DNA from 4 places in the Lysinibacillus sp. NPDC097231 genome. Region 1 is predicted to be linked to each of the others. Evidence: riboswitches for the same ligand, from Rfam matches in the RefSeq annotation. Region 1 holds a riboswitch; each other region holds the start of a gene.

Region 1 (5,124 bases):
ATGGGATCGAGTACGAGGGCATACGAATTTGTCGAAGGGCAGTATGGGATGCTATTTAGCTGAAGCAGCACTTGCCGCTGGAGCCGATGTATTGTATATGCATGGCTATTTCGCGCAACTTCCTACATCGCAAGATAAAATGCGTACGGTACCATTTGAGGGTATTGAAGATTTAGGAAATAAGGTTCGTCAAGCTGTCCAAGAGGAAAAAGTGGATATTGTGATTATGGCAGCGGCTGGCTCCGATTGGGTGATTGACAAGGTGTATGACCAATCAGGGAACTTAATGGAGGAAGCGGGGAAAATGCCTTCAGACGAGCCACCGATTATCCACTTTAAAAAAGCGCCAAAAATCCTTGGACAAATAAAGGACTGGCAGCCTAATGTGACCCTTATTGGCTTTAAACTAGAAGCAACAAGTGATGTAGATTTCTTACTGGCACGTGCACGCTTGCGTATGGACTCTGCAAATGCACAGTTTATGGTAGCGAATAGCTCGCAGTCCTTATATGGTGAAGACGAACCACATTGGATTGTACCAGCTGAAGGACAACCCATTAAGGTGATGGGCAAAGAACAAACGGCCAAAGCATTAATGGAATGCTTACAAAAACATTAAATCTCTCTTATACGAGTGCGATGTCTATCAACGATGAAGAAAATCATTCAATTTATGCATGCAAAAAAACTGTGCAGACGGAAAGTGCGTCTACACAGTTTTTTTACATGGATATCAGGTATTTAAGAAAAATTCAAAAAGTTGTTTAATATTACTTTTAAATAAGACAATCATCGAACCGTAAAACGAATATTGTAGGCATTCTTTTATTTTTGCTGTGTGTTAAGGGTAAGGTAACTAATGATGCCCATTTTGAATGACCTGTACCTTAGCTAATGGATGAAGTTTTTTTAAATTGGTATGAAAATCCATTAACAAGTGTGCTGTTAATGATCACGCAAACACTTCAAGTAATCTTCAACTATATGGCAGGTTGGGATCCACAACATTTCTTTTTAGAATATCTTGATTTTTGGACAGTAGAAGGCTTTTTGAGAAACTTGTTCTTCAACGGCTATCACCCTGTATTGCCGTGGATTTGTTTCTTTTTCATCGGCCTAATTTTAGGACGGTTAGATTTAACCAATGATACCGTAAGAAAAAGATTGTTGGTCGCTGGTCTTTCTATAACGGTTTTAACTGAATTCATGTCTAAAGTACTGATGAATGTAACAACCAAGTCAGTTCTAGATGCAGATAGCGCGTGGTTCCTTTTTGAAACGGGTCCAATTCCCCCTAATATTTTCTACATCGTTTCAAATACCGCAACGGCACTGATTGTTATTGTAGGCTCCATATATATTGCCGAAAAATTTGCCGAACATGGGCTTGTACGTGCCATTATAAATACAGGTCAATTGACATTGACGCATTATGTAAGCCATGTCTTTATTGGTATTGGCATTTTAATAGTGTTTGACAGACTCGACAATCAAACATTAGCTTTTTCACTGCTATACGCATGTCTTTTTTTCATCGGCAGTATGCTATTCTCTGTGCGCTGGAGACGAAAATATCGTAGAGGCCCCATTGAGCTTATGATGCGAAAAATATCAAAGTAGAAAAGGTGACTGCGTTTAATCGGTGATTGACGCGATACTATCAGCGATTTTTAGTAGAACAAGTAACTGCATTTTCATTCACATGCAACAATGACAGTTGTACATCACACAAAATAGAATAGGCTTTCTTCATAAGTTTCGAGCACCTTTTACTGACAAAATGCACCATTTCGCTTAATTTCATAGTATTCGTCTAGGTTTTCTAATATTTATGTTGACAATAGGTTTTCAGAATTATAGAATTATTTCCAAGAAACGTAATGCCTTATCAAGAGAGGTGAAGGGACTTCGCCCAATAAAGCCTCGGCTACTGATGTGAATCGGTGCCAAACTCAGCAGAGTTTACTGACAGATAAGCGGGTCCATCGAATCATCATGATGCGTTGACCTCTTTTGTACAAAAAAGTATGAAAAAGAAGGGGTGTATCGAATGTCTCAAACAGCAAAGATTGATGACAAGAAATTAGAAGTGATTGCCAATGCTATTCAAAATCTACAATTTGGCGAGGTGCAAATCACCATTCAAGATGGTGTTATTGTGCAAATTAATCGACTTGAAAAGCAAAGATTTCCACAAAAAAAACGAATAATCGCAGCTGACTAGAAATCTGGAGGCCACATCATAAGCAGGAATCTTTCCTTCGCTTATATGTGGTCTTTTTTTGATCCCGCATGAACGGTCAGGCATTGAACTGATCGTAAAAGCCCGATTGGTTCAACGTTGGATCCTTAGGTATGATGAATACCCATTTGATTGAAGTTTTTTCTTAATTAGCAGCGATTTAAAAAGGAGTGAACAGTTTGAGATTAAGGTATTTCATAAATATTGGTGTACTGAGTAGTATATCAATTGTGCTGATGTTATTTAATTTTCCGTTACCACCGTTCCCTAGTTTCTTACAGGTAGATTTTAGTGATGTGCCAGCCTTATTAGCAGCAATGACGATGGGACCAGTTGCAGGAATTTTAGTGGAGCTATTAAAAAATATATTGGATTGGTTATTGTCAGGAAGCATGACTGGTGTACCGGTAGGCCATTTGGCCAACTTTACAACAGGTGTGTTATTCATCATCCCGGTGTATTTCTTCTATTCAAAAATACAAAGTGGGAAGGGGCTTATCATTGGATTGCTTGCAGGTACAGTTTCGATGGCAGTTGGTATGAGCCTTCTGAATTATGTGCTTTTCCTACCGATGTACACCTTGTTTTTAGGAATGGAACCTGTGAAGGGGGATGCTTTAAAAGATATGATTGTTTTAGGGATTTTACCATTCAATCTAGTGAAAGGTGTCATTGTCATGATTGTAACAATGATAGTATTCCGAAATATTCGAGCTTGGATGGCCCAGCAACGTTTGAAATATAATCGTACATATTAAAAACAGGAGGAATAATAATGACGACAAAAACAGTTAAAAAGATTGAAGAAATCGCAACTTCGCTTGCAGAGAAATTTAAGGAAACAGCCATCACGCGAGATCAAACAGGGGGGAATGCTAAAAATGAGCGAGATTTAATACGAGAAAGTGGACTTTTAAAGCTTTTAATTCCGACTGAATATGGTGGTTTAGGAGGTAATTGGCTTGAGGTCCTACAGGTTGTGCGTATTTTTGCTAGAGTAGATAGCTCGCTAGCACATGTTTTTGGTTATCATTTTGTCAATTTAACGACGCCACATTTATGTGGGAGTGAAGAACAAAAAGTGCGTTATTATACGGAAACCGTACAACGAAATTTATTTTGGGGTAATGCCTTTAACCCAATTGATATTAAGTTAACGGCAACGAAGCAGGATAATCATTACATTTTTGAAGGTAAGAAAACATTCTGCTCAGGTAGTGTAGATTCGGATTATTTATTAGTATCAGCGCTGTTAGAAGGGCGGGAAGAGCCATTGTTGGCTATAATACCTACTAAACGAATAGGTATAGAAGTGAAAGAGGATTGGGATAATTTTGGTCAACGTCAGACAGATAGTGGGACAGTCGAATTTCATGCGGTACGTGTGGAACTTAATGAAGTACTGGAGAATGGCTTTAATCGCAATGAGTTTTCTCGCCTTCGTTTAAATATTTCAAGCTTTATCTTAAATCATCTGTATTTAGGTATTGTAGAAGGCGCATTTGAAGCAGCAAGAAATTACACACAAACTGAAACGAGAGCGCGTTCACCGCTCTACACTTCAGCAACAGAGGATCCAATTATTCAAAAACATTTTGGTGAATTTTTTGCTCAAGTAGAGGCGGCCAAATTAGTGGTGGAACGCTCAGATGAATTGTTCCAAAAGCTTTGGCTAAAAGGAAGTAACATTACGCTAGCAGAACGTGAAGCGTTAGACGATGTCACGAATGTTGCGAAAATTGTGACGACAAGAATAGGGTTAGATGTTACCTCTCGTATGTTCGAGGTGATGGAAAGTCGTGCTACAGCAAATCGTTACGGCTTTGATCGCTACTGGCGTAATTTACGGACGATGACGCTACATGTGCCAGTAGATACGACTATACAAGAATTAGGAAGACGTGTCTTACAACGTTAAAAGGGGTGAATATCATGGTGCTATTAGAGCGTGAAGAGGAGCATAACAATAATGACTTGGAGGAGGCGATTAAGGTACTTGCGCCAACAACAAAAAATAAAATAGAGGCGAAAAACATTCATTTCGATTATCAAGATGTCTGCATTTTAAACGACATTTCGATAAATGTGCAGGAAGGTGAATTTCTCGTTCTAATGGGCCCGAGTGGTTGTGGAAAAAGTACCTTTCTTCGTTTGCTTGCAGGACTCGAGCAACCAAACGCTGGAGATATTACGATTGATGATGTGTCGCTACAAATACAGGCGCCAGATTGCGGCGTAGTATTTCAAGATTATTCATTGTTTCCTTGGTTAACGGCACGCAGCAATATCGTGCTTGCATTAAAACAAAAGCTTGGGAAAACGAAAAAGAAACAAGCATTACAACAGCTTGCAGAAGATTATTTGAAGCTTGTCAATCTAGGCCATGCCATTACAAAATATCCTGGTCAAATGTCTGGAGGGATGAAGCAACGTGCAGCCATAGCCCGTGCATTGGCTTACGGATCTGATTTACTACTAATGGATGAACCATTCGGAGCACTTGATCCGATTACTCGCATTCAACTACAAGATTTAATGCTCCAAATTAGTCGGGAACAAAAACGCACCATTGTTTTTGTGACACATGATGCTGATGAAGCAATCTATTTGGCAGATCGCATTATCATGTTTGGTCTTGGCAAAAAAGGGGCTGTGACGACTAGTTTAGATGTACCGTTTAAACGGAAAACGACAAATCGTAAAAAACTATTTGAAAGTGAGGAGTTTTTAACGTTCAGAGACAATGTATATGAAGTAATGAATAAAGAGATACTCAATCAAATTGAAGAAACATCACTTGTGACAGCGGATGGCGCAGGGATTTAAGGAGGAACTAGTTTGCAAAAGCGTAGATGGAAAAAATCAATTTATACATTTTTGGG
Region 2 (5,124 bases), on a different contig from region 1:
TCAATTGCAGCACGTACCATTGTACGAGTGTAAGAAAGCTTCATACGGCTACCAGTACCATATTCGCCGCCAGTCCAACCAGTGTTCACTAGGTATACTTGTGCACCGTGCTCGTCAATTTTTTGACCTAGCATTTCAGCATATACAGTTGCTGGCAGTGGAAGGAATGGAGAACCAAAGCAAGTAGAGAATACTGGTTCTGGCTCTGTTACACCACGTTCTGTACCAGCAAGTTTAGATGTGAACCCGCTTAGGAAGTGGTACATCGCTTGCTCTTTTGTTAATTTACTGATTGGAGGTAATACGCCAAATGCATCAGCTGTTAAGAAGATGATTGTTTTTGGGTGACCTGCAACAGATGGATCAACAATATTTTCGATGTATTGGATTGGATAAGCTACACGTGTATTTTCTGTTAATGAACCATCGTCATAGTCACAAACACGAGTTTCTGGATCAACAGCAACGTTTTCTAAAACAGAACCGAAGCGGATTGCGTTATAGATTTCTGGTTCTTTTTCAGCAGAAAGGTTAATTGTTTTTGCATAGCATCCACCCTCGATGTTGAATACACCATTATCAGACCAACCGTGTTCATCGTCACCGATAAGCTTACGGTCAGGGTCAGCTGATAAAGTAGTTTTACCAGTACCAGATAAGCCGAAGAATAATGCAACATCACCAGCTTCACCAACGTTTGCTGAGCAGTGCATTGAAAGAATACCTTGTTGTGGTAATAAGTAGTTCATAATACCGAAAATAGATTTTTTTATTTCACCAGCATATTCAGTACCACCAATTAGGATGATTTTCTTTTCAAGCGATACAATGATGAATGTTTCAGAAGCTGTACCATCAACAGCAGGGTCTGCTTTAAAGTTAGGAGCTGAGATAACTGTGAAGTCAGCAACATGAGAAGCTAACTCTTCTTCAGTTGGACGGATAAATAATTGATGAGCGAAAAGATTGTGCCAAGCGTATTCATTGATTACTTGGATGCTTAATTGTGAATCTTTGTCAGCACCAGCAAAGCCTTTGAATACGAATAACTCGTCACGTTCTTTTAAATATTTTACTACTTTAACATATAAGTTATCGAACACTTCAGAAGAAATTGGTTGGTTTACTTTTCCCCAGTCAATTTGATCTTTTGAGCCTTCTTCTTCTACCGTATATTTATCTTTAGGTGAACGACCAGTGTATTTGCCAGTTTCTGCACGAACTGCACCATCTACTGTTAACATAGCTTCACCACGAGATGTAGCTTTTTCAGCTAATTGTGGTACTGAAAGTTGAACATTAATGTTACCGCCGCTTAATAATTCCTTCAGTTCGTTTGCAATTTCTACTGAATTCATCGATTAAATACCATCCTTTTTTATAGTATTCCCTTGAGCTTGAGGGAGATTTTCTTAATTTCAAAAATAGTATAACACAATTGCTTAAATAATCTATACTAATTCAGAAATTATTTTTGAGATTTTATGACTTTTCAAGAAAACGACAAAAAGTAAATTCATTTGTTTTTAGACATTTTTACCCTATTTATAATCGAGTGATTACAGAATCACTTTCGCCACAGCTGAATTGTGTTTGGAAGCTTTTGGCCAATATGAGGTTCGCACAGGATGTGAAGTTTTTAGCCTGGGATTTTGTTATTAGTTGGAGCTTGTCACCAACTGGAAAGGGGCTTCAACCATATTCATCCACCACATGTAGAGATGGCAGTCTTCCGTAGCTGACGTTGCTCTTTCGCTACAAAACACTCGCTGGATGTAGATATAGGGTCACACATATGGTAACACATGATGTGAGGTATATAGTAGGGATTATTTTTCTTCAATTTACAGAAAAGACCAAGTGTAGTGCAATATGTTCAACGAACACTTTGATTCCCAACAAAATCAACATAAAATATTTGACAACGTTCAACCTTTTACGTAATATGAGATATTGAACGGATACTCTTATCCCGAGCTGGTGGAGGGTCAGGCCCTGTGAAACCCGGCAACCTGCATGAACTATTTCACGACATGCGTTGGTGCCAACCTGATGCAAGGGAACCCCCCTTGAACGATAAGAGTGAAAGGTTACGAAGTCATTATTCCTTTCCTCATGTTAAGTAAGCGTGAGAAAAGGATTTTTTTATTGTTAAAAACGAATCTAAAGGTAAGTATATGTAGTTCTTTCCTTATTATAATGACGGATCTTTCGAAAATCTCGTGTTAAAAGAGCAGCTGATCATTTGGCGAAAGTGAAACGACAGCAACAAGTGTTTTCTGTGCGAAAGCGTAGTGCAAACGTAGCGACAGCAACAAGTGTTTTCTGTGCGAAAGCGTAGTGCAAACGTAGCGACAGCAACAAGTGTTTTCTGTGCGAAAGCGTAGTGTAAACGTAGCGACAGCAACAAGTGTTTTCTGTGCGAAAGCGTAGTGTAAACGTAGCGACAGCAACAACAACGGCTCGAGAGTTCAATCCTTAGGAGCGGACTAGACATGGGTAATGAGTACCGTATTCGCAAATACTATTTGTAAGAGTAATAGGAGGAAAACCAAATGACAAACCGTCGACTCTTTACATCAGAGAGTGTAACAGAAGGACATCCAGACAAAATTTGTGACCAAATCTCGGATGCAATTTTAGATGCTATTTTAGCAGAAGATCCAAATGCACGTGTAGCGTGTGAAACAACAGTAACTACAGGCTTAGTTTTAGTAGCAGGAGAAATTACTACTTCTACTTATGTAGATATTAAAGGTATCGTTCGTGATACTGTAGCTGAAATCGGTTATACACGAGGAAAATATGGCTTTGATGCTGAAAACTTAGCAGTACTTGTTGCTATTGGCGAACAATCGCCTGATATTGCACAAGGTGTTGACCAAGCTTTAGAGGCGCGTGAAGGCTCTATGACAGACGCTGATATTGAAGCGATTGGCGCAGGGGACCAGGGCTTAATGTTTGGCTATGCATGTAACGAAACGCCTGAACTTATGCCATTACCAATTAGTTTAGCGCATAAATTGTCTCGTCGTTTAACTGAAGTACGTAAATCCGGTGAACTTGCATATTTACGTCCAGATGGCAAAACACAAGTAACGATTGAATATGATGAAAATAATGTACCTGTGCGCGTAGATACGATTGTTATTTCAACACAGCATGATGAAGAAGCGACACTTGAACAAATTCAAGCAGATTTAAAAGAATTTGTTATTGCACCAGTTGTTCCAAGTGAATTACTAGATGCTGATACTAAATATTTCATCAACCCAACTGGCCGTTTCGTAATCGGAGGTCCAAAAGGGGATGCTGGTCTAACTGGACGTAAAATCATCGTTGATACATACGGTGGCTATGCACGTCACGGTGGCGGTGCTTTCTCTGGGAAGGATGCAACTAAGGTAGACCGTTCAGCGGCGTATGCAGCACGCTATGTAGCGAAAAATATTGTGGCAGCAGGCTTAGCAGAACGAGTAGAAGTACAATTAGCTTATGCAATTGGTGTTGCTCAACCAGTATCTATTGCTGTTGATACATTTGGTACAGGAAAAGTTAAGGAAAGTGAAATTGTAGAATGGGTGCGTGAGCTATTTGATTTACGTCCTGCAGGGATTATTAAAATGCTTGACCTTCGTCGCCCAATTTATAAGCAAACTGCAGCATATGGTCACTTCGGTCGTACCGATTTAAATGTACCTTGGGAACAAACAGACAAAGCTGTTGCATTAAGAGAAAAAGCAGGATTATAAATTAGCTGCGAAGATACTGTTGTAGCTGTTAAATTATATTAAAGTAAATAATTCAGAAAGGGGCTGGGTGTTTCTAATAGCCCCTTTCGCTGTTTTTACCGAAAAAATAGCTCCTAATCTGTAGTTAGTCCGTTCTTACGGATGTCTGAGAAGACATGGGGCTTGCTTCAATTAATTGAAATAGCTATTTATCTTTTGTTTGAAGAGATTTATAGTATTGTCCTTTTTCAGCGTATTCACGTACGATACGTTCCATATCTTCTATATCTTCAGCATTTAATTCACGTACAACTTTTGCTGGACGACCTAACGCTAAGCTATTCGGGGGAATGACTTTGCCTGGAGGCACGAGACTACCAGCTCCAATAAATGCACCCTCTCCAATCTCTGCTCCGTCTAATACTATCGAGCCCATACCTATTAAGGCATTTTTACGAATCGTACAACTATGTAAAGTTACTTGATGACCAACTGTTACTTCATCCTCAATAATAAGTGGATATTTAGGACTTTGGTGTAAACAACAAAGGTCTTGAATACTTACGCGTTTGCCGATAATAGTTGGTGATACATCGCCCCGAATAACTGTGTTAAACCAGATTGTTGTTTCAGCACCTATTGTAACGTCACCAGTAACGGTAGCATAATCGGCAATAAAAACAGATGGATCGATCTTGGGCATTTTACCTTTAAATGGATAGATCATAAGGATCGCCTCTTTTCTTTCTATGATGTAATATAATCGTATCAAATACGCAACTTTATGGAAATATAAAATATAAATTGAGCTAAATATTTCGATATAATCAATGTGTAATTATTTTTTAGGAGGACTATGTGAATGTGGAAATGGGAAGCTGATGGACAAGCGAAGGCTGTGGTGGCGATTCTTCATGGTGCGTATGAAAACCACCGCTGGTATGCATGGCTTATAGAAAAACTTAGAATGGAAGGCTTCCACATAGTCATGGGGGATTTACCTAATCATGGTGTAAATGCAAAGTTTTCACGTGTCCATGATGAAGATTTTAAAGAATACAATAAATATACAAGGCATTTAGTTGAGAATGCGTGTTCATATAATTTACCGGTTTTTTTAATTGGTCATGGGCTTGGTGCAACATTATTATTACACACCATGCATAAGAAAAAATATGAATGTGCAGGCATTATATTAACGTCACCTTGGCTACATTTGAAGCTATTGCCAGGCAAACTATCTAATGCTTTAACAAGTTTAAGTGCTTTAACAGCGAATGTTAAAATGACACATGAAATTACGTTTGAAAAATTAACACGTAGTGTAGAAGGTAGAAATGAGATGAAGGATGAATTTCCTTTTATGTCTGTTGTTTCAGTGAAGTGGTATCGA
Region 3 (5,124 bases), on a different contig from region 1:
AATTTAAAGAAGAAAAATTATTTATCTAACTAAGAAAACGCCGTAGAAATAGAATATCTACGGCGTTTCAATTGTAGATAATAAGAGATGGATAGAATCACCGAAATGATGGATAGAACTACTGAAGTGACGGAAAGAACTACTGAAACGACGGATAGAATTTGAAGTGATGGAAAGACCATCTAAATTGACGGAAAGAATTACTGAAACGACGGAAAGAACCTCTGAAGCGAAGGATAGAATTTGAAGTGACGGAAAGACCATCCAAAGTGACGGAAAGAACTACCGAAACGACGGATAGAATCACTGAAGCGACAGATAGCTTCTCCGAATTAAAGGAATTGGACGCCAAAGTTTGTCGACAAGCTAACAAGCCGTAGAGTTAAAAATCTACGGCGTTTTTAAATGTCCATTCATTAATGAACGATGTAATCATACGTATTTTTCGTTAACAACGTAATAGTAACGATGATAAACAAAACTCTAACAAAGCCGCTTCCTTTTTTAATCGCCACACGTGACCCTAGTAGGGCACCGCCAATTTGAGCTACCCCCATTAGTAAGCCATAGACATATTGAATGTGACCTAAGTAGGCGAACATCGAAAGAGCTGCAACATTGCTTGCTAAATTTAAAAATTTGGCATTTCCTGCTGCTTTTAAAAAATCAAAGCCGACTAACAAAAAGCTAAAGATTAAAAATGAACCAGTTCCAGGACCGAGAAACCCATCATAAAAGCCAATACTAAATATCAAAAACATGAACAAAATTAAACGGGAAGTCGATAAATTTTTGACAGCAGATACCGATCCCCAATCTTTTTTAAAGATTGTATAGATTGCAACCGCAGCAAGCATTATGAGCATGAGTGGTTTTAATAATTCAGGATTGATTAAATGCACAGTCCAAGCCCCAAAAAGTGATCCCACAAAGGCCAGTGGAAAGTATTTGAGAACAGAACGAATTTCTAGCTGGCCAGATCGATAAAAGGAGATGGTGGATGTTAAAGAGCCCATAGTACCTGCAAGCTTATTAGTCGCCACTGCTGCCGCTGGATTTAAACCAGCAAACATCAAAACAGGTAATCCAATTAAGCCACCCCCTCCAACAACTGCGTCTACAAAGGCAGCAAGAAACCCAAATGAAATTAATAATATTACTACATTTAAATCCAAATCAAATAGCATGTTTACACCTCTTTAGATAGTTACTACTGAAATAGTAACTAAAATTCGGAGCGCTGTAAAGACTAACTTTTTTCGTTGGTTATCTTCTTTACATTATTCTATAATAAAGGAAATGGAGGGATTGGATGGATACATTAATCGCCCAATTAAAAGAACTGGGATTTACTGAATATGAAGCTAAGGCCTATACAGCACTCGTTCAAAATAGTCATGTTAGTGCCTATCAAGTCAGTAAAAACTCTGGTATTCCACGCGCCAGAATCTATGACATATTGAATGTACTCGTTGAAAAAGGGTTAGTACTGAAAGAAGAAGCGGCTGATCAAACGACTTATTCTTCCATTCCAGTAGCGATGTTTTTACAACAAATTCAGCAACGTTGGCAATCAAATTTTACGTCAATCAGTGATCATTTAGAAAAATTAGAAACAAAAGAGCAGGAAACGGAACATAAAGTGTTAATGCTTAAAGGGAAAGAGACGATCGTCAATTATTGTCAGTCATTATTACAAAAAGCGGAGAAGAAAGTCATGCTATCCATGTGGGAAGATATGTATGATGTATTGCGAGAAGAGATCCAAGGGGTGGCCAAGCATGTTCCGGTACATGGCATTACATTGTATGTGGAGGAGCATCTAGCTTCTATAGACAGACACCGTGCCACCCACTATACGAGAAAAACTTCTACACCCCATTGGTTTATTTTATCGATAGATGGTCAAGAAATGATTTATGGTCATTCACCGTCTAATCAAGAAATAGCTTTTATCACCAATGATCCTGTCCATATTTATTTATTAGAGGATTATATTTGGCATGACGTCCTGATCAATCGATTAGTAAAGCGCGATGATCATGAGCTCGAGGACTGGATTGCAAAAGAACGGAAAGCTTTCTTTTTAGAATGACGGTATTCAAAAAAAGAATCTGCAAGGCTCTGTACAAGTAGGTTAACACCTATTTTACAGATAGCCAGCAGATTCTTATTTATTATGAAACAGGCACAGTATTCTTAATAAAATACTTTATCGACATTGTACTTGGAGCGGAAAACATTAATCGCATACGTTTCGTAAATTTCACGTTCCATTGCATCTTCTACTTCATACACTTCAATTTTGAAAATTTCATCACGATGATTTTTCATCGGTGACACATTGTCTTCAAAGTGTTTTTTAATGCGTTGACGAATTTTACGGGCTTTACCAACAAATAAAAGTTCGTTCTTTTCATTATAGAATAAGAAAATGCCGCCTTTTTCACGTGTGATTTTATGGAAATCAATAAAACCAAAGTACGGTGTGATTGGTACGTCACCTGGTTTTACATCTTGTTCGCGTTGGCGAATGACTACATCTGGTTTGGGAAATTCAATTTTAATCAAACTATTCACGTTCCTCTCTGTTACTAAAGGTATATGTTAACATAATTACAGCACGTTTACCATAAGATTTCATGAGGTAAACAAGGTTTGTTCCATAGATTAGTGTTGAACAAATGACAGAATGCCATGCATGGTAATGACAAAATATTCTATGTATTATTGATATTCTTAATTGTTCATGTTACAATTCTTTTTAATTAAATAATCTTATCAAGAGAAGCTGAGGGATTTGGCCCTACGACGCTTCAGCAACCTCTAACATTAGTTAGAAAGGTGCTAATTCCAGCAAAGGATTTTTCCTTTGAGAGATAAGAGTGAACGTGGTTAAAATCCTTCTCATTCTATCTCATATGGAATGAGGGGGATTTTTTAATTTACTTACTATTTATGATGGTGAGACTGATAATTCAGGAAAGCCTTATTGAACTTTGCACGAAGACACGTGCATTACCACTGAGACACTAAATGATCTTAAAGAGAGAACCAAAAGAGAGGGGAAAGCAAAATGCCAATTAATATTCCGAAAAACTTACCTGCTGGAGAACATTTACGTGAGGAAAAAATCTTCGTCATGGAAGAGGATAGAGCAAAAACTCAACAAATTCGTCCGTTAAATATATTAATTTTAAATTTAATGCCGGAAAAAGAAAAAACAGAGCTACAATTACTACGTTTACTAGGTAATACACCGTTACAAGTGAATATTACATTTCTAAATACAGCTACACACGAATCAAAAAATGTCAGTAAATCACATTTACAGCTATTTTACACGACCTTCAATCAAATTCGTCATCGCCGTTATGATGGTATGATTATTACGGGTGCACCAGTAGAAAAAATGGCCTTTGAAGAAGTGAACTATTGGCAGGAAATTTCAGAAATTATGGATTGGTCCAAGACAAACGTAACATCGGTCCTTCATATATGTTGGGGTGCACAAGCAGCATTATTTCATCATTATGGTATTGGAAAAATTGAGTTATCTGCTAAATGCTCGGGTGTTTATTCTCATGTCATCACGGATTTAACAGTAGATTTAGTACGTGGATTTAGTGATTTATTTACAGCACCACATTCACGTTATACATCTGTTTCTATTGAAGAAGTACGAAACCATCCAGATTTGCGTTTACTATCTTATTCTGAGGATGCTGGTGTTTTCATTGTGCAATCAAAGGATAATAAGAACATTATGATTACAGGCCATCTGGAATATGATGCGACAACATTAGCAGATGAATACAGCCGAGATGTTGCGAAAGGATTAGATATCGCAGTGCCTGTCAATTATTTCCCAAATGATGATCCAACAATAGAACCGATGAATACGTGGCGTGCCCACACACATTTATTATTCTCAAACTGGTTGAATTACTATGTTTACCAAGAAACACCATATGAATGGGATTTCGTTGACGAGATTGAATATCATATTTAATTCAGTTCAATAGCAAATAAAAAACGTCATTAAATTTCTTTCATAACCTCAACCATCTATATAGATGTACTTAAAACACTCTATGTAAGTGTTCTAACTATCCATTTCAAAATTGGACTAGTCTGCTCGCTTACATTGGGTGTTTTTTCTTTTGTAAGGAAAAAGTCAATGACTAAATGTATGCGTTGGAATGCAGGATGTGAAAAATAAGCAAGTGAAGTGATTTGCAAAAAGAATTAGAAATTTTTTGAGGCAGGATGAACAACAATCGGGCGCAATTCTTGAAGATGAATTGTGCCTTTTTCAGCACTAGGGCCATATTCATAAATAACCGATTAGGCTTTTTTACCAAAGATATTGGGAACAAATCTTAAGCTAACGATGCAGATTTAATAAATACTGATACATTTCAAATAAAATAAATATTTTTCTTTTCATTATGACCTTATCTTCGCCTTTTCAAATAGTGTATCTTATATTTTGGTAATTCGAGGGGTTAATTTTATTATATTTAAATAATTATTTTTGAGATAAAAAAACCAATTATAGAAATTATATGAATCTGAAAAAAGAAAAAAATTTGACTATTTTTTATTTAGGGTGTAAAACTAGCTTTAACTTTTACATGGAGGATGATGGCAGTGAAGTACCAAACAATGAATATTAATGGCAGTGAATTACATTTTGCAGATTACCCAGGTGAGAAAGGTACTATTTTAGCGGTACATGGATTGACTGGGAATCATCTGCAAATGCATTATTATGCGGAGCTATTAAAAGGTGAATATCGTTTTATCTCAGTGGATTTAAAAGGCCGTGGCAATAGTGGACCGGCTTCAGAAAATACTGGAATAGAGTTACATACTCAGGATATTTTAGCCTTGATTGATACATTGAATATTAATCAACCAATTTTAATGGGTTATTCAATGGGGGCGTTTATTATGGCGAATGTTGCTAGTAAACGCAGTGATGTCAAGGGGGTTATATTGCTTGATGGAGCTGCAACTTGTACAGATCACCAACGTCAAATCGTCGAGCCTTCACTTGGACGTATTAGTAAGCAGTACGAAACAGCTGAATCTTACATCCAAGAAATTAAAGGGATTTAT
Region 4 (5,124 bases), on a different contig from region 1:
ACGGCGTAATGAGGTAAATACCATTGAAATATTCCGCTGCTACCTCTACTAGTTCCTTTGCAATTGCAATTCCTTCTTGTGTTGCGCGCTCCTTATCATCACCACAAGCGCTCATACGCGCTAACGCATCATCAGATAGTTTAATTCCTGGTACTTCATGATGTAAGAATTCCGCGCTTTTATAGCTCGTTACTGGCATAATGCCTATATAAATCGGTGCTTCTAAATGCTTAGTTGCCTCGTAAATCTCCACGATTTTTTCCTTTGTATAGACAGGCTGTGAAATAAAATAGTCTGCCCCATGCTCAATTTTCTTTTCTAATCGAGACACAGCACGATCTAATACACGTACATTCGGATTAAATGCAGCGGCTACAGAGAAATTCGCTTTTTTACGAAGTGGTTTCCCTGAAAACGATACACCTTCATTTAACTGTTTTATTAATTGGATTAGCTCCATTGAAGACACGTCATAAACGCTAGTCGCTCCTGGGAAGTCTCCTACCTTCGTTGGATCTCCAGTAACAGCTAAAATATCATGAATTCCCAGTGCATTTAATCCCATTAAATGTGATTGAAGACCAATTAAATTGCGATCTCGACATGTAATATGTGTTAACGGGCGAACTGCATGTGTTTCTTTCAATAGTGCCCCCATAGCAACATTACTGATTCTTGGCGATGCAAGCGAATTATCTGCCATCATGACTACATCTGCGCCTGCTTCATATAATTTTTTTGCACCTTCAATAAAACCTTCAATTTCTAAATGTCTTGGTGTATCTAGCTCCACTATAACTGAGCGTTCACGTTTTACTTTTACATGTAGTGGCTCGTAATTTGGTGGCTCTGCCTCACGAACAACTTCTATCTTTTCTGGCTTCGCATATTTTTCTTCTACTGGAGATAGCTCCTCTAAGTACTTTTTCACTGCGGCAATATGCTTTGGTGTCGTACCACAGCAACCACCAATTAAACGTACCCCTTGATTACGAAGTGCTATTGCTGCTCGGCCAAAATAATCCGCTTCTGACTCATAAACAACGCGACCATCTTCCAAATCAAGAAGAGATGCATTCGGATAGGCTGACATAAATGCCTTTTCAGGAAGCTCTACACCTTCAAATGCTTGAATCGTATGGTGTGGACCTAAACGACAATTAACACCTACGACATCAGCTCCTAGCGCTTCAAGTTCATGTAAAGCATTATTTAAACTCATGCCATTTTGCAAAATTCCTGGCTCGTGCATAGAAACTTGAGCAATGATCGGTAATGTCGTTTTAGCGCGTAGCATCGATATTGTTGCTGTCAGCTCTTCAAAATCATAATATGTTTCAAGTAAAAGTCCGTCCGGATTCCCTGCAAGTAAAACACTTGCTTGTTCTTCAGCAGCTGCTAAAATTTCTTCTAATGTTGCGTCACTCTTTCGAATACCACGGATTCCCCCAATAGTACCCAAGACAAATTGTCCGCCATCTGCGGCTGCTCGCTTTGCAATTGTCATAGCCGCTTCATTAAATTGTTGCACACGTGATTCCAATCCATAGCGAGCTAATTTTATGGCATTAGCTCCATAAGTGTTCGTTTGAATAATGTCGGCACCAGCAGCAATATATTCTCTATGAATCTTTTCAATTAATTCAGGTCTCTGAACATTCATTTCCTCATGACAGTACTCCAAGCCGTAGCCGTATAATACCGTACCAATTGCACCATCTGCTGTAAGAACATGCGTTTTCAACTTTTCAAGCAATCCCATAAAACTAGCCTCTCTTCCCTTATTTCTAAAATATAAAAAAGCCTTCTTTCACAAAAAAAGAAGGCTTTTACGTTACGTAATTGTTTTTCCTTCTCATCTTCGACACAATGGTCTTCTGGATTTAGCACCTGACAAAAAGTTGGTTGCTGAAGCTTCACAGGGCCAGTCCCTCAGCTTCTCTTGATAAGAATTTAGTATGAATTTTTTAAATAATTAAAAGAATCATATCGTTTACGAACGATTGAGTCAAGACTATTTCACTTAACAAAGGATATTTTATACGAAAAATATCAGATTTTGATTTAGATCAAACAATTATGATAGTTTTTCTGCTAGTTCCTCACCAATTTTTTTACCATTTTGAATACAAGCTCCGATGCCTACTCCAAAATAAGAGCATCCCGCTATTGATAGATTTGGATAGTTTTTCTCTAGCTCGTGCAATAAACCTTGTAATGCCTCACGATGAGCCAGGTCATATTTAGGCATTTGATCGATCCATTTTGTCACATTGACAGCACTTGGTTTTTCTTCAATCCCCAAGCTTTTTCTAACGTCTTCAAGGGCAACTGCTGCTAACTCTTCATCTGTCATCATACGTAATTCTTCGTACGCTGGGTTAATGCTCTTATAAAAAAGTCGCACAAGCAATTTTCCTTCTGCAGATGTATGCTTCCACTTGCGGCTTGTCCACGTCGCCGCATTACACGTAACATCAGAATTATGTGACACTATAAAGCCAGTTCCATCTACTGGCAATCTACTATCAGGTACATCAAATCCTAAATAGATCGTAATGGCAGATGCTGTATTGAACTGTTCAAAATAGCGACTCAATAAATCATCCTGTAATAAGCTTTGTACAGCTTCATTAGGAAGTGCCATCACAACATGATTTGCCTCAATCACCATACCGTTTGCTAATGTAACAATGTATTGATTGTCCTGTTTTTTAACATTCGTTGTAGCGACTCCTTTAATAATGTCTACATCCGTCAATGTTTCTTCAAGTCGTTCAATTAACGACGATAAACCATTTTTAAAGGAAATAAATTTCTTATTAGCAGCTTTCACAAATTGCTCACGGTTTGCATCAAAACCTTTAATAATACTGCCATAATCATTTTTGTAATCGATTAAATACGGTAAAGTGGAAGCAATCGAAAGCTGACTTAAATCCCCCGAATATACCCCTGCAAGTACTGGTGCGATTTGGTTTTGAACAAGCTCCTCACCTAAATAATAGGTTAAAAATTCGCCAATTGAACTTTCCTTTGTAAAGCCTTCATTAGGCATTGTTAAATCTTTTAATGCTGCTTTTTTCCCCTCTTGTGAAACAAGTGTGCTTTGCTCTAGAGATTGTAAGCTCATTGGAATACCGAACGTAGAGTCTGACGGGATAGCATGCAACTCATTATTTGTGTAAATATACGAAATACCAGTTTCGTTGTAAACAAGATTTTGTTCAAAATTAAGTTCCTCAACTAACTCCATTACACCTTTATGACGGGCTACAATAGAATCTGCTCCTGTCTCTAGGACGAAACCTTGCTCGTATGCCGAATGTAGCTTGCCACCTAAGTATGTATTTTTTTCGATAAGCACAAGCTTTACATTTAATTTCTTCTCCCGAACCTGACGTTGTAAATAATGCATTGTACACAATCCTGTAATTCCGCCACCTAATACAACAACTGTTTTCATATTATACCGCCCCTATTTTTTATTTCTCTTTCTTCAGTATAAACTTTTTTTATTGAAAATTACGCTAAACCCTTTACAAATTTAGCAAAAATGGAGCCATCCAACAATTTGGATAGCTCCATTTTTATAACCAAATATGATCTCGATTATAGAAAATCAACAATTAATGTATTTACGTGATTTCCTACAAATTGTATTATGCAACACGATCATCTTCAAAATGCTTGATTTCCCTTAGAGGCTTTATGTTAACTAATACGAACACTCACCCATCTATTCTAATTCTATCCACATATTAATAGTTAATATAGTGTTTTTTGTGCTTGAATGCGTGATGCTGCCATTAATGCATGACTTGAATTTTTACTGTTATTTAATTTAAATTTTGTGCAACATTAGCCAATTTTTCAGCAGAATTTGTTACTTCATCAAAGGCAAGACCTAACTCTTTGAGAATTTCTGCTATCGCTAGTATTTCTTTTTCCATACAATCATTTTGACCTTTAGCTTCTGTCATAGAGTCTAATATTTTGGTAAATTGTCCTTCCGTCTGCGCCATATTTTCCTCGCCAGATGTGACCTCTTCTTTAATATTACTAATCGAGCAAGCAAGTTTATCTGTTCGCTCATTCGTTTTTTGTAATAACATCGCTACAGAGGTAACTGATTCTTTTGTTTGAATCGATAATTTACGAACTTCATCTGCAACAACACTAAAGCCTTTGCCCGCTTCTCCAGCACGAGCCGCTTCTATAGCTGCATTTAACGCTAACAAGTTTGTTTGGTTGGCAATATTCGTGACAACACTCATAATCGATTCCATTTCCTTTGACATTTCGCTCAACTGTCCCATATTTTCTGTTATATCATTAAGCGACAAAATAATATTACCCATATTTTGTGATTGACTCTTTAATCGCTCACGACCTTCTAACGCCTGACTCTCGGCAACCGTCGATACCTGAAGGGATTTTTTGGCTAATTGTTTAATTTCCTCTGATTGCTTACTTAAGCGATGAAATGAGCTATTCGTTTCCTGAGAAATTGTGGCAAGACCTTCTGAAGACTCTACGATTTTGTTCTCTATCGCTTCTTTTTTTCGTTCCATATTTTCCTTGAGCTGTTCAACTGTATTTTCAAATGCTTCTAAAACTAACTGTTGCTCGAAATTTGAAATTTTAGAAATGGCTCGAATTGTATTGAACTGATCCTCTGGGTGAGCTATATGCCTCTCCACTAAGTCAATAAATGAGATCGATAACTCTTGGAAAGCACAAATATACCACTGAGTACTTAGGCCGATGTGTACATGTACCTTTGCAATAATAGTTCGTCTCTGATAAAATTCTTCATCAATTGTACCATTAAACATTTCAATAATATGACGACGTAATGTGATTTTCAGTTTTTCGACAGAACTATGGCTATTAATAATAGCCACCAAATCATCTTCGGTCTCAACCATTGTGTAAAACCGGTCAACAATGTTGTCAATTTGATCCACAACAAATGGCTGGAAAGCTTTTAAATATTGTAAATCCCGCTTTGTCAAATTTAGCATCTCTATTTGCTTTATCATTGACTGGCGATTAGGCACATCCATTTTTACACTGTATTGGTGTAAATCCAACGCCGTTGTCTTTCTTTGTTTTTGAAAA

Evidence for each region. A riboswitch is a leader RNA that binds a small molecule or an ion and turns the genes downstream of it on or off. The one in region 1 is predicted to bind S-adenosylmethionine.
Region 2: linked by a shared signal. The riboswitch ahead of metK (methionine adenosyltransferase) and the one ahead of ACIQXF_RS11575 (YezD family protein) in region 1 are both predicted to bind S-adenosylmethionine.
Region 3: linked by a shared signal. The riboswitch ahead of metA (homoserine O-acetyltransferase MetA) and the one ahead of ACIQXF_RS11575 (YezD family protein) in region 1 are both predicted to bind S-adenosylmethionine.
Region 4: linked by a shared signal. The riboswitch ahead of ACIQXF_RS12900 (bifunctional homocysteine S-methyltransferase/methylenetetrahydrofolate reductase) and the one ahead of ACIQXF_RS11575 (YezD family protein) in region 1 are both predicted to bind S-adenosylmethionine.

Annotation. Positions count from the first base shown of each region.
Region 1 is NZ_JBIWDH010000016.1:68,275-73,398, reverse strand. It holds gene ACIQXF_RS11585 (phosphopantothenoylcysteine decarboxylase domain-containing protein) at 1-619, shown strand, start outside; gene ACIQXF_RS11580 (DUF418 domain-containing protein) at 895-1,620, shown strand; SAM riboswitch class I at 1,883-1,979, shown strand; gene ACIQXF_RS11575 (YezD family protein) at 2,051-2,224, shown strand; gene ACIQXF_RS11570 (ECF transporter S component) at 2,413-3,000, shown strand; gene ACIQXF_RS11565 (acyl-CoA dehydrogenase family protein) at 3,018-4,160, shown strand; gene ACIQXF_RS11560 (ABC transporter ATP-binding protein) at 4,175-5,068, shown strand; gene ACIQXF_RS11555 (ABC transporter substrate-binding protein) at 5,081-5,124, shown strand, end outside.
Region 2 is NZ_JBIWDH010000003.1:170,008-175,131, reverse strand. It holds gene pckA (phosphoenolpyruvate carboxykinase (ATP)) at 1-1,358, opposite strand, end outside; SAM riboswitch class I at 1,965-2,083, shown strand; gene metK (methionine adenosyltransferase) at 2,556-3,752, shown strand; gene ACIQXF_RS04070 (gamma carbonic anhydrase) at 3,937-4,458, opposite strand; gene ACIQXF_RS04065 (alpha/beta hydrolase) at 4,594-5,124, shown strand, end outside.
Region 3 is NZ_JBIWDH010000028.1:16,984-22,107, reverse strand. It holds gene panF (sodium/pantothenate symporter) at 1-29, shown strand, start outside; gene ACIQXF_RS16150 (hypothetical protein) at 249-380, shown strand; gene ACIQXF_RS16145 (sulfite exporter TauE/SafE family protein) at 417-1,187, opposite strand; gene ACIQXF_RS16140 (TrmB family transcriptional regulator) at 1,313-2,095, shown strand; gene ACIQXF_RS16135 (nucleotide excision repair endonuclease) at 2,200-2,571, opposite strand; SAM riboswitch class I at 2,776-2,886, shown strand; gene metA (homoserine O-acetyltransferase MetA) at 3,077-4,012, shown strand; gene ACIQXF_RS16125 (alpha/beta fold hydrolase) at 4,648-5,124, shown strand, end outside.
Region 4 is NZ_JBIWDH010000019.1:44,961-50,084, reverse strand. It holds gene ACIQXF_RS12900 (bifunctional homocysteine S-methyltransferase/methylenetetrahydrofolate reductase) at 1-1,762, opposite strand, end outside; SAM riboswitch class I at 1,853-1,952, opposite strand; gene hemG (protoporphyrinogen oxidase) at 2,078-3,466, opposite strand; gene ACIQXF_RS12890 (protoglobin domain-containing protein) at 3,840-5,124, opposite strand, start outside.